Regions from separate parts of the Erwinia sp. TECH1 genome, predicted to be linked through region 1. Evidence: predicted binding sites of a transcription regulator. Region 1 holds the regulator's gene; each other region holds the start of a gene.
What was found. The regulator Fur, encoded in region 1, represses iron uptake genes when iron is present. The targets are predictions, from matches to a motif close to ATAATAATGAGAACNACTATCAA.

Region 1 (4,209 bases):
GCGATGATGAAGGCTGGCGTATTGAGATCCCCGGCCTGCCGGAGCTGACTGATATTGGTGCCAGACGCTGCCACGATCTCACGGAGCAGCGCTGTCTGCTGCCGCAGCTGGGATCCGGGCCTTTCGCCGACACGCAGGGCAATGGCTATCTGACCCGCGACGACTACATTGCTATCCTGCGCTATGCCAAAGCGCGCGGCATCGAAGTCATCCCGGAAATCGATATGCCTGCTCATGCCAGGGCGGCGGTGATTTCTATGGAAGCCCGCTACAACCGGCTGATGAAAGAGGGTAAGACCAAAGAGGCAAACGAGTATCGCCTGGTCGATCCAACCGATACTTCGAACACCACCTCCGTACAGTTTTACGATCGCACCAGCTATCTGAATCCCTGCCTGGATTCCTCCATGCGTTTTGTTGATAAGGTGATTAGCGAAATCCAGGCGATGCATCAGGCGGCTGGCACGCCGTTAACCACCTGGCACTTTGGCGGCGACGAGGCGAAAAACATCCGCCTGGGCGTTGGCTATACCGATGCGGCCAGTCCCGAAGCAGGCAAGGGCAGGGTCGATTTGAGCAAGGAAGATAAACCCTGGGCGAAATCGCAGGTTTGTCAGGCACTGGTGAAATCGGGCAAGGTCGCGGATATGGATCATCTGCCCAGCTACTTTGGCAAAAAGGTCAGCGAGCGGGTAAACGCGCACGGTATTGAAAAGATGCAGGCGTGGCAGGATGGCCTGAAGGATGCGAAGGGCCCTAAAGACTTTGCGACCAAACGCATCGGCGTTAATTTCTGGGATACGCTTTTCTGGGGCGGCTTTGACAGCATTAACGACTGGGCTAACAAAGGCTACGAAGTCACCGTCTCCAACCCGGATTACCTTTATATGGATTTCCCGTACGAGGTCAATCCGCTGGAAAGAGGCTATTACTGGGGCACCCGCTTCAACGACGAGCGCAAAATGTTCAGCTTCGCGCCGGACAATATGCCGCAGAATGCAGAGACATCGGTGGATCGCGACGGTAACTTCTTTGATGCTAAATCCGATAAGCCCTGGCCGGGCGTGTATGGGATTTCAGCCCAGCTCTGGAGCGAAACCGTACGTACCGACGAGCAGATGGAATGGATGATTTTCCCACGCGCGCTGGCCGTGGCGGAGCGCGGCTGGCATCGTGCTGCCTGGGAGCAGACTTACCAGGCCGGACGTGAGTATAAAGGCGGCGAAACGCGGCATGTCGATCGGGCGGCGTTGCATAAGGACTGGCAGCGTTATGCAAACCTGCTGGGCCAGCGCGAGCTGCCGAAAATGGATAAAGCCGGGATCCACTATCGTCTGCCGCAGCCGGGCGCACGTCTTGTCGCGGGCAAGCTGGCAGCCAATATCGCCCTGCCGGGCGTGGCTATTGACTACTCGCTGGACGGTGGCAACAGCTGGCAGCGCTATCATGACAGCGCCCGTCCGTCGGTTTCCGGCGAGGTGTTGATCCGCGCCGTCAGTAGCGACGGCAAGCGCTTCAGCCGCGTGGAAAGCCTGAAATAGGCGGGGCGCAGGCAAAAAAAAACCGGCGAGCGATCGCCGGTTTTTTATTGAAATCGATTACTTATCGTGCAGCGTGTCGTCTTCACGGCAGTCGCCGGTGGCGCAGTGGCCGTAAAGATAGAGGCTGTGGTTGCTGAGTTTGATACCGTGCTTCGTCGCAATATCACGCTGGCGGGATTCAATAGACTCGTCGCTGAATTCGATTACTTTGCCGCAGTCCAGGCAGATCAGGTGATCGTGATGCTGCTGCTGGGTCAGTTCAAACACGGACTTGCCGCCTTCGAAGTTATGACGGGTCACGATCCCCGCATCGTCAAACTGGTTCAGAACGCGGTAAACCGTCGCCAGGCCAATCTCTTCGCCCATGTCGATCAGGCGTTTATACAAATCTTCCGCACTGACGTGATGGCACTCTGGTTCCTGAAGCACTTCCAGAATTTTCAGTCGAGGAAGCGTGACTTTCAGGCCGGCCTTCTTTAATGCGGTGTTATTGTCAGTCATGCGGATATTGTCCTGTTACTTTGCTGGTCACTAAGTGGCTGAGAAGCCGTGAGCATCGGTCGACGCAAAAGCTGAGCGTCTCATTATAGAACCGATGCCTTGAAGAAACCACAGCGGAGATGCAAAACCATCAGGGGATGTAAGGATAAGAAGTCGTTACGTCCGGAAAAGCAAGCACCCATTTACGCTGGGTTGTCAGTTCGCTCTGCCTGGTTTTCGGCGCCGCAGAAGCGGAGGCGGAGCAGTGCTATTCTACCGTTTTGACGGTAAAAGTTACAAATATGTATCTATCACTTCTATAGGAAAAACCATTGGCCCGCTGTGGATTCGTACAGCGGGCCAATGCTATCACGCTTCGAGAATATCCTGGAGCTGAAGCTCGTCAGAAATCTGTTTGACCCACTTTTCAACGCGTTCGTTGGTCAGCTCCGGCTGGCGATCTTCATCAATGGCCAGGCCAAGGAAATGGGTATCGTCCGCCAGGCCTTTAGAGGCCTCGAAATCATAGCCTTCTGTCGGCCAGTGGCCGACGATCACCGCGCCGTTAGGCTCGATAATGTCGCGAATGGTGCCCATCGCGTCGCAGAAATATTCCGCGTAATCTTCCTGATCGCCGCAGCCAAACAGCGCGACCAGCTTGCCGTTGAAGTCGATCTCTTCCAGCGTAGGGAAGAAATCATCCCAGTCGCACTGCGCTTCACCGTAGTACCAGGTCGGGATGCCCAGCAGCAAAATATCAAAGGCTTCAAGGTCTTCTTTGCTGCTTTTAGCGATATCATGAACTTCAGCCACCTCTTTACCGAGCTGCTTCTGGATCATTTTTGCAATGTTTTCCGTATTGCCCGTATCGCTGCCAAAGAAAATGCCTACGATTGCCATGAGTTTAATAACCTCTTGAAACTTAATGATATGCGGCGGCTAGCCTGAAAATGTTAAGGGCAATAATAGCAGACAGCAACAGGGGGATAAACGGCTAATCCGCCTGTATTTGTCGCTTTGTGCTTTACCGTAGCGCGTGCTTCAGCGCTCAGGCCTGGCTAACTGCGCCATGACCATCTCTTCTATCAGTTCGCTGCGGCTCATATTACGCTGCTCGGCGAGCTGGTTCAGGGCGTCAACTGCGTCACTGTTCATTTTCAGTTCTACGCGCTTCAGCCCGCGCACTTTATCACGCTTAAGCTGGTTGCGTTTGTTAATGCGCAACTGCTCATCACGTGCCAGTGGATTGGTTTTGGGTCGTCCCGGTCGACGCTCGTCTGCGAACAGATCGATCGTGGTGCGGTCCGTGTTTTCTTTTGCCATAGAATCGTGATACTGAAGGCTGGAGTTCTGATGGATTGAGCCGTTAGCGTTTGCGGCCGGTGCCGTCGACAAATTTTAGCGCGCCATCATACCCCAGCGAAAGTCGCGACGACAATTATTTAGCCTTTTACTGAAACATTTGTTTTCACAGGGCAAAAAAACGGCGGATGGCGCGCAAAACGGCATCAGGTTTCTCGGCATGCGCCCAGTGACCCGCGCCGGTAATCACGTGGGCGCGGGCGGCAGGGAACTGGGCCAGCAGCGCGTCACGATACGCTTCCTGTAGATAAGGCGAATGTTCGCCCCGAATAAACAGCGTGGGATGTGGCCAGGCGGGCAGCGTTTCCCAGCCGATAATCCGATCGTAGTGCTGCCAGAGCGCCGGCACGTTGAAACGCCATTCGCCGTCCTGAAACGATTTAAGCAGAAACTGAATGACGCCTTCTTCCTCTATGGTCTGACGCATCAGCGCGGCGGCTTCGCTCCGGCGGGTAATGCCCGCTTCGCTGACGGCGGCCAGCGCGGCGAAAATCGCGTCGTGATGGCGTTCCCGGTAGGCCACCGGCGCAATATCGATAACCACCAGCTGCCCGACGCGTTCCGGGGCAAGGGAAGCCAGCGTCATGGCGATTTTCCCGCCCATGGAATGGCCTATAATATCAAACCGGTCGGCATCAAGCTCATCCAGCGTTTCCAGCACGTCGCGCGCCATTGCGGCATAGCTTATTTCATCCGACCTCGGCGAAAGGCCATGATTTCGGACGTCCACCTGAATAATGCGGCGATCCGCTTTCAGGTCGCGCGCCAGCACCCCAAGGTTATCCAGGTTGCCGAAAAGGCCGTGAATAAGCACCACGGGCGCGTC
Region 2 (4,209 bases), 1.9 Mb from region 1:
TTACTGACATTTCCTTTAACACTTTTTCGACACTTTTAGGAATTAGCCAGGCGAAACCCCTGCGCTCTCCTTATAATACTGGCATCAGGGCGGAGCAGTTGTGCCGCTGATAAGGAGAGAAAATGAAACATCTATTGCTTATTGCCGCTTTGCTGGCAGGTTCAGCCTTACACACAGCACAGGCTGATAGCGCCCGGATTATGTTAGCGCCGGGCGTTTCGCTTCATCTGGGCGATCGCGATCGTCACGGGCGTTACTGGGACGGCGGCCGGTGGCGCGAAGGCCACTGGTGGCGCAACAACTATCGCTATGGCGAAGGCCGCTGGTGGCGCCATGAACAGTGGCGCCGTCAACAGGAGATGCGTCAACGGCATGAATGGCGACGCGACCAGCGCTGGCGCGACCACGAAAGGCAGCGCGAATGGCGTCACGAGCGGGATCGTCACCACGACGGACGCTGGTAAAAAAAAGGGTGCTCACAGGAGCACCCTTTTTCACTTGTTGCTTAGCGTCTCGCCTAAAGCTCCATCGCTATAGATATCAGCAGATAGAAGTTCAGCGCCACCACCACCACCACGATAACCTTGCCTGCCGCCTGCATCAGGCGCGAGTTCACCAGTTCGCCCATCAGTTCGCGATTGCCGGTAAAAGAGAGCAGCGGGATAAGCGCCAGCGCGATACCGAAGCTGAGCAGCACCTGGCTCATCACCAGAATGCGCGTCGGCTCCCAGCCAGCCAGGATCACGATAAACGAGGGCAGCATCGTCACAACACGCCGCACCAGGAGCGGAATACGTATATGGATAAAGCCCTGCATTACCACCTGCCCCGCCATCGTTCCCACTACGGTGGAAGAGAGTCCGGCCGCCAGCAGGCTCAGACCGAAGACTATGGCCGCCGCACGGCCCAGCAGCGGATCGAGCGTCAGATAGGCCTGATCCAGATCCGCGATGCCGGTATGGCCGCTGAAGTGAAAAGCCGCCGCCGCCGTCGCCATCATCGCCAGATTCACAAATCCCGCGATGGTCATGGCGACCGCCACATCCAGTTTTGTCGAGGAGTAGCGCTCTGCGCGGCTGCCGCCGTCAGGGCTTTGCGTTAAGGAAGAGTGCAGATAAATCACGTGCGGCATAATCGTTGCGCCCAGCACGCCCGCCGCCAGCAGCACCGCATCGGCGGTCGGCAGCGTCGGCACGGCAAGGCCCTGCATCAGATCCATCACTTTTGGCTGAGAGAAAAACAGCTCGATCACATAGGCCGCCGCCACAAACAGCAGCAGGCCGCCGATGACCAGTTCCAGCGGCTTCTGGCCCCGGCTTTGCAGCATCAAAATCAGGAACGTCACCACGCCCGTCAGCACCGCACCCTGCAGTAAACTGACGCCAAAGAGCAGCTTAAAGCCGATAGCCGCGCCGATAAACTCGGCCAGGTCGGTGGCCATGGCGATAATTTCCGCCTGGATCCAGTAGAACCATACGGCAGGACGCGGAAAGCGATCGCGGATATGCTCCGCCAGGTTTTTGCCGGTGGCGATGCCCAGCTTAGCGGACATTAACTGGATCACCATCGCCATGATATTGGCCCAGACCACCACCCACAGCAGCTTATAGCCATAGGAAGCGCCAGCCTGGATATTGGTCGCGAAGTTGCCGGGATCGATATAGCCAATCGCCGCAATAAAAGCGGGCCCCATCAGCGCGAATTTGATTTTACGGGAACTACGGACCGTCTGCTCCGCGGTGCGGCCTTCAAACATCGTCTTACCCCTTAATACACCCGAGGAAGGTATTGTCATTCAAATGATAATGATTATCAACATCATTTGCACTGGTTAAACTTATCGCTGTAATAGCCTACGCTAAAAAGTATAGCCTTTGCTATACCCAAAGGTAGCGTTTCGTGTGGCCGATTTGTAAGCGATAAACTTACTTTAGGTTAAAAAGTATTCCCCCACAAGTTGACGGGTGGTTTTTTAAACAGTATCAGGATGTGACAGGAAAGCAGAATGTCGATTTAAGCCGATAGGAATTTATTATATTGAGGCTTTAGTCTCGTTTTTCTGCAACTTGTTACATAGAATGTGCAGCGAAATATAACAGCCTTCAAATTTGGAGCACTCATGTCCCGCATTCTGCATTTTGCTTTGGCGCTGGTGGTGGTGACGTTACTGGCCTTACTGGTCAGCAGCGATCGGAAAAATATCCGCGTCCGTTTTATTATTCAGCTTCTGGTGATCGAGGTGCTGCTGGCCTGGTTCTTCCTGAACTCCGAAATCGGCTTAGGGTTTGTCAAAGGCTTTGCCGGCTTCTTCGACAAGCTGCTGGGCTTTGCCGCTCAGGGCACCAGCTTTGTCTTTGGTGGCATGAACGATAAAGGCCTGGCGTTCTTCTGGCTTAACGTACTCTGCCCTATCGTCTTTATCTCCGCCCTTATTGGTATTCTGCAACACTTCCGTATTCTGCCCGTGGTTATCCGGGCAATCGGCACCGTGCTGTCAAAAGTCAACGGCATGGGTAAGCTGGAATCTTTTAACGCGGTAAGCTCGCTGATTTTGGGACAGTCAGAAAACTTTATCGCCTATAAAGATATTCTGGGCAAAATGTCGCAGCGCCGCATGTACACCATGGCCGCTACGGCGATGTCGACCGTATCGATGTCCATCGTCGGCGCCTATATGACCATGCTCCAGCCGAAATATGTGGTGGCCGCGCTGATCCTGAATATGTTCAGCACCTTTATCGTGCTGTCGTTGATCAACCCGTACCGCATCGAAAACGAAGAAGACCTGAAGCTGAACGATCTGCATCAGGGACAGAGCTTCTTTGAAATGCTGGGCGAATATATCCTTGCCGGTTTCAAAGTGGCGGTCATCGTCGCCGCGATGCTGATTGGCTTTATCGCGCTGATCTCCGCCGTCAATACGCTGTTTGATACGATTTTTGGTATCAGCTTCCAGGGCGTGCTGGGCTATGTGTTCTATCCTTTTGCCTGGGTAATGGGCGTGCCCGCCAGCGAAGCGTTGCAGGTCGGCAGTATCATGGCGACCAAGCTGGTTTCCAACGAATTCGTGGCGATGATCGACCTGCAAAAAATTGCCGGTACTCTGTCGCCGCGCGGCGAAGGCATCCTTTCCGTGTTCCTGGTTTCTTTTGCCAACTTCTCCTCTATCGGCATCGTGGCGGGCGCTATCAAAGGCCTGAACGAAGAACAGGGCAACGTAGTGTCGCGCTTCGGCATGAAGCTGCTGTACGGTTCGACGCTGGTTAGCGTGCTCTCCGCTTCCATTGCAGGCCTGGTGCTGGGCTGATAGCGGTCTGGCTCGACAAGAAAGGCGAATCTCCGGGTTCGCCTTTTTTTTGCGTATCGTCTCGCAGTAAAACATTTTATGTCGCGCATCCGGGAAGATCGCCTTTAACCCATAATAAAAGTAATGCTATAAAGCAGCCCATGAGACTCAGGATGAGGATTTGTTATGGCGGGCTGCCACTATGAAATCTTACATAGCGAGCTGCAGGGATTTGATGTCTACAGGACGATGGATATCAGATTTATGTTTGCTGCCCAGGTAAATCGGCAGATGACTTTCCGATTGGCCTTTTTTGCGAAAGCGGCAGCCGAAATACCGCTACTCATAAAGCTGTTCGGTGATGAAGTAGCTGACGCCAACCAGGCCGTCGTCAGCTTTTACAACCTTGAAGCACAGGATAATCCCGACTGCGATATGTTCGACAGGCCGCCAGCCGCCGCCGCGCTTACGCTACATGAAACGCTGTTTTTTTACGCGTCTCTGATCGACATCATTCTGCAGGTTGCCAGGCGAGAAAACATACAACTCCTGACCTTCCAGGCGTATACTCCTCAACTGATTAAAGTTTACGATCGGCTGGTCAGGCAGCAGGCTGGCCCGCGCAACCTCAGGGTATTTAAAGAAGGAGCGAACTATGTGCTACAAACGGACAATTGAAACCCCAACCCAACATATTGATTTCGACGCTATCCGCATGCAAAAAAAGGCAATGATTAGGCAGCTCCTGCAGGCGAAGAAAAAAGCGGAACAGGCAGGCGAGATAGTCAGCAAGCCTTTTAAGATGGGTGACTGAAAGCTTTTGCCTTTCCTGACCCGCCTTTCGCGGGTCGGTTCGATAAGCCTCCCAGGCTTCCGGCGCGCTGCTTGCTTCGCGTTATTTTCTTAGTCAGCACGCCTTACCT
Region 3 (4,209 bases), 360 kb from region 1:
GCGCTGCTGGTGGGCATGGTGAAGGGCGCGTCGCTCTATAACCCGTGGCGCAATCCGAAGCTGGCGCTGGAGCGCCGCAACCTGGTGCTGCGTCTGCTGCAGCAGCAGAAAGTGATCGACCAGGAGCTGTACGACATGCTCAGCGCCCGTCCGCTTGGCGTACAGCCGAAAGGCGGCGTGATCACGCCACAGCCTGCGTTTATGCAGATGGTGCGCAACGAGCTACAGGCGAAGCTGGGCGATAAGATCAAAGATCTTTCCGGCGTGAAAATTTTCACCACGCTGGATTCTGTTTCGCAGGATGCGGCAGAAAAAGCTGTGGAAGAAGGGATGCCGACGCTGCGTAAACAGCGCAACCTGAAGGATCTGGAAACCGCGATGGTGATCGTCGATCGCTTCAGCGGCGAAGTTCGCGCCATGGTTGGCGGCGCCGATCCGCAGTTTGCGGGCTATAACCGTGCGCTACAGGCGCGCCGGTCGATTGGTTCTCTGGCTAAGCCAGCCACCTATCTGACCGCGCTGAGCCAGCCGGATAGCTATCGCCTGAATACCTGGATTGCCGATAATCCGATCGCGCTGAAGCAACCAAACGGTCAGGTCTGGAAGCCGCAGAATGATGACCGCCGCTTCAGCGGTCAGGTGATGCTGGTAGATGCGCTGGCGCACTCCATGAACGTGCCGACGGTGAACCTGGGCATGACGCTGGGCCTGCCGCAGGTGGTGGATACCTGGAGCAAACTCGGCGTGCCGAAGGCTGAACTCCAGCCGGTGCCGGCCATGCTGCTGGGCGCGCTGAACCTGACGCCGGTCGAAGTGGCGCAGGCGTTCCAGACTATCGCCAGCGGCGGCGATCGCGCGCAGCTTTCCGCGCTGCGTTCGGTCATTGCCGAAGACGGCACCGTGCTTTATCAGAGCTTCCCGCAGGCGGAGCGCACCATTCCGGCTCAGGCCGCCTACCTGACGCTTTACGCGATGCAGCAGGTCGCGCAAGAGGGTACGGCCCGTGCGTTAGGTTCGCGCTATCCGAAGGCGCACCTGGCGGCGAAAACCGGCACCACCAACAACCTGATCGACAGCTGGTTCGCGGGCGTGGACGGCAAAGAAGTGGCGATCACCTGGATTGGCCGCGACAATAACCAGAGCACCAAACTGTACGGTGCCAGCGGCGCGATGCAGATCTACCGTCGCTATCTGGACAACCAGGCGCCGATGCCGCTGATGCCGACGCCGCCGGAAGATATCGCGCCGATGAACGTGGATTCAGCCGGTAACTTTGTCTGCGGCACGGGCAGCAGCAGCTGGCGGACGCTGCCGGTCTGGACCACCGATGCCGACGCACTCTGTCAGCAGCAGCAGCAGCAAATCCAGCAGCAGCAAATGCAACAGCAGCAAATGCAGCAGCAGGAGCAGCAGCCTGCTCAACAGCCGCAAAACGAGCAGAAGGATGCGGACGGCGTGGCGGGTTGGATCAAGGATATGTTCGGTAAATAACTGAAAACAGGTGTAAAGCCGGTTCTTAACGAGCCGGCTTTTTTTTGCCTTTTTGGCGGCGGCAGCAGAAAAACTAAACCGGCAAAAAGAGGCTTTTCAGCGCGACTGCATGACAACGGCTTTATTTTCCCTGCTTTATGCTGGCCTGAACTCCGCCGGATTCGCGCTAAAAGCGCCCGATTTTTTCTTGCGAAAGCGCCGGTAATTCGCCTATTATCCTGTCGTTATAATAATAATTCTCGTTTACATTCTACTTTTCATCAGAGAACGCTAAATGGCTATTTCATCTTTGAAATCATCCGCTTTGCCGGTAAGCCGACTGGCCTGCCTTGTTGCCGTCGCGCTTTCCTCCTCTGCTTTCGCCGCCAGCGAACAGACTATTACCATCAGCGCCAACGCCGATGCCGCCAGCGAAAACGCCTGGGGCCCGGCACCGACCATCGCCGCTAAACGCAGCGCCACCGGTACCAAAACCGATACGCCGATTGAAAAAAATCCGCAGTCCGTTTCGGTGGTGACCAGCGACGAAATCGAGATGCGCAACGTCAGCACGGTTAAGGAAGCCTTTAACTATGCGCCCGGCGTAATGACCGGCAACCGCGGCAGCTCGCAGGTTATCGACGCGCTGTCCATCCGCGGCTTCAGCGAAACCAACACCAATCAGTATCTGGACGGCCTGAAGCTCCAGGGCGATAACTACTCCGAATTCGCTATCGATCCTTATTTTCTGGAGCGCGCGGAGCTGCTGCGCGGGCCGGCATCCGTGCTTTACGGCAAGAGCAACCCGGGCGGCGTAGTGGCGCTGGTCAGCAAGCGTCCGACCACGGAAACGCTGCGCGAAGTGCAGTTTCAGATGGGGTCGGATAACCTGTTTTCCACCGGCTTTGATTTCGGCGGCGCGCTGGATGACGGCGGCGTTTACTCCTGGCGCCTGACCGGCCTGGCGCGCAGTCAGGACGCGCAGCAGGATATGCAGAAAGAGAAGCGCTATACCGTGGCGCCGTCCTTCAGCTGGCAGCCCGACGCCAACACCAACTTCACGCTGTTAACCTATTTCCAGAACGAGCCGGAAACGGGCTACTACGGCTGGCTGCCGCGTCAGGGCACCGTGGTGCCGATCGTCGATGCCAACGGCCGGCAGCACAAGTTGGGCACCGATTTTGACGAAGGCGAGGCGAGCAACAAGATCTCCCGCAACACCAAAATGGTGGGCTATAACTTCTCGCACAGCTTTAACGATACCTGGACCGTGCGGCAAAACCTGCGCTACGCCGATCTGCGCACCGACTATCGCAGCATTTACGGCAACGGTTTCGACAGCGCCAGCAGTGCCATTACCCGCGCTTACGCCGGTTCTGAAGAAGAGCTGAACCAGTTTGCCGTCGATAGCCAGGCGCAGGCGAAATTCGCTACGGGCGCGCTGGATCATACGCTGCTGCTGGGCGTCGACTATCAACGTACCCGCAACGATATCAACGCCGGATTCGGTACCGCTTCCCCGCTGAGCGCGCTGGATCCGCAGTACGGCAACGACAGCACCACGATCACCTTCCCGTATCACTATCTGAACAAGCAGGAGCAGACCGGCCTGTACGCGCAGGATCAGATGGAGTGGGACCGCTGGGTCATGACGCTGGGCGCGCGCTACGATTACGCGATGACCTCGGCGTTTAACCGCGACGCTAATGCGCTGGCGAAAAACCACGACCAGGCCTTTACCTGGCGCGGCGGCCTGAACTACGTGTTTGATAACGGCGTGGCGCCTTATTTCAGCTACAGCGAATCCTTTATTCCGACTGCCGGAACCTCCGCTGAAGGGCAGCCGTTCGATCCGTCACGCGCTAAGCAGTACGAGGCTGGCGTAAAATACGTGCCGAAAGACCGCCCGATTGTGATCACAGGCGCGCTCTATCAGCTGACTAAAACGAAAAATCTGACGGCGAATCCCGATTCTGAGTTCGCCAATTTCAGCGTGCAAAGCGGCGAAATCCGTTCGCGCGGCGTCGAGCTGGAAGCGAAGGCGGCGGTCAATGCCAACGTTAACGTTATCGCCTCTTACACCTATACCGACGCGGAATACACGCACGATACGCAGCTGAAAGGCAGAACGCCGGTGCAGGTGCCGAAACATATGGCGTCGCTGTGGGCCGATTATACCTTCCACGAAACGGCGCTTTCCGGCCTGACCGTGGGAAGCGGCGTACGCTATGTCGGTGAGAGCAAAGGCCTGTACAGCACCGGCCCTGATACTAATCAGAACTTCAACGTGGCGGCGTACACCACCGTCGATGCCGTGGTGAAGTACGATCTGGGGCGTTTCGGTCTGCCAGGCTCGTCGATTGGCGTCAACGTCAACAACCTCTTCGATCGGGATTATGTCGCCAGCTGCTATCGCGACTACGCCTGCTACTGGGGCGCCGAACGTCAGATCGTCGGCACCGCCACTTTCCGTTTCTAACCAAACCGGGCGCGATTCGCCGCGCCCGTCAGGCAGAAAATTGTTATGCATTCTCCGCACCTGACCGACAGCACCTTCTCGCTGCATCAAACTTCATTTGCCGTTCCGGGCCGCATCCTGCTCCAGCCGCTGTCGCTGACCTTTCCCGCCGGAAAAGTCTGCGGGCTGATTGGGCATAATGGCTCCGGCAAATCCACGCTGTTAAAGCTGTTGGGGCGCCATCACGCCGCGACCGGCGGCGAAGTGCGGCTCAATGATAA

Region 2: a site for Fur is predicted at 1,794-1,816, ahead of ACVWZ0_RS16075 (Nramp family divalent metal transporter). Genes of this name have one in related genera too.
Region 3: a site for Fur is predicted at 1,718-1,740, ahead of fhuA (ferrichrome porin FhuA). Genes of this name have one in related genera too.

Annotation. Positions count from the first base shown of each region.
Region 1 is NZ_JBSRZK010000001.1:1,524,026-1,528,234, forward strand. It holds gene ACVWZ0_RS07120 (beta-N-acetylhexosaminidase) at 1-1,541, shown strand, start outside; gene fur (ferric iron uptake transcriptional regulator) at 1,599-2,042, opposite strand; gene fldA (flavodoxin FldA) at 2,391-2,921, opposite strand; gene ybfE (LexA regulated protein) at 3,063-3,344, opposite strand; gene ybfF (esterase) at 3,490-4,209, opposite strand, start outside.
Region 2 is NZ_JBSRZK010000001.1:3,434,019-3,438,227, forward strand. It holds gene ACVWZ0_RS16070 (DUF2502 domain-containing protein) at 123-464, shown strand; gene ACVWZ0_RS16075 (Nramp family divalent metal transporter) at 518-1,756, opposite strand; gene ACVWZ0_RS16080 (NupC/NupG family nucleoside CNT transporter) at 2,120-3,307, shown strand; gene ACVWZ0_RS16085 (hypothetical protein) at 3,578-3,964, shown strand.
Region 3 is NZ_JBSRZK010000001.1:1,160,736-1,164,944, forward strand. It holds gene mrcB (bifunctional glycosyl transferase/transpeptidase) at 1-1,491, shown strand, start outside; gene fhuA (ferrichrome porin FhuA) at 1,766-3,949, shown strand; gene fhuC (Fe3+-hydroxamate ABC transporter ATP-binding protein FhuC) at 3,995-4,209, shown strand, end outside.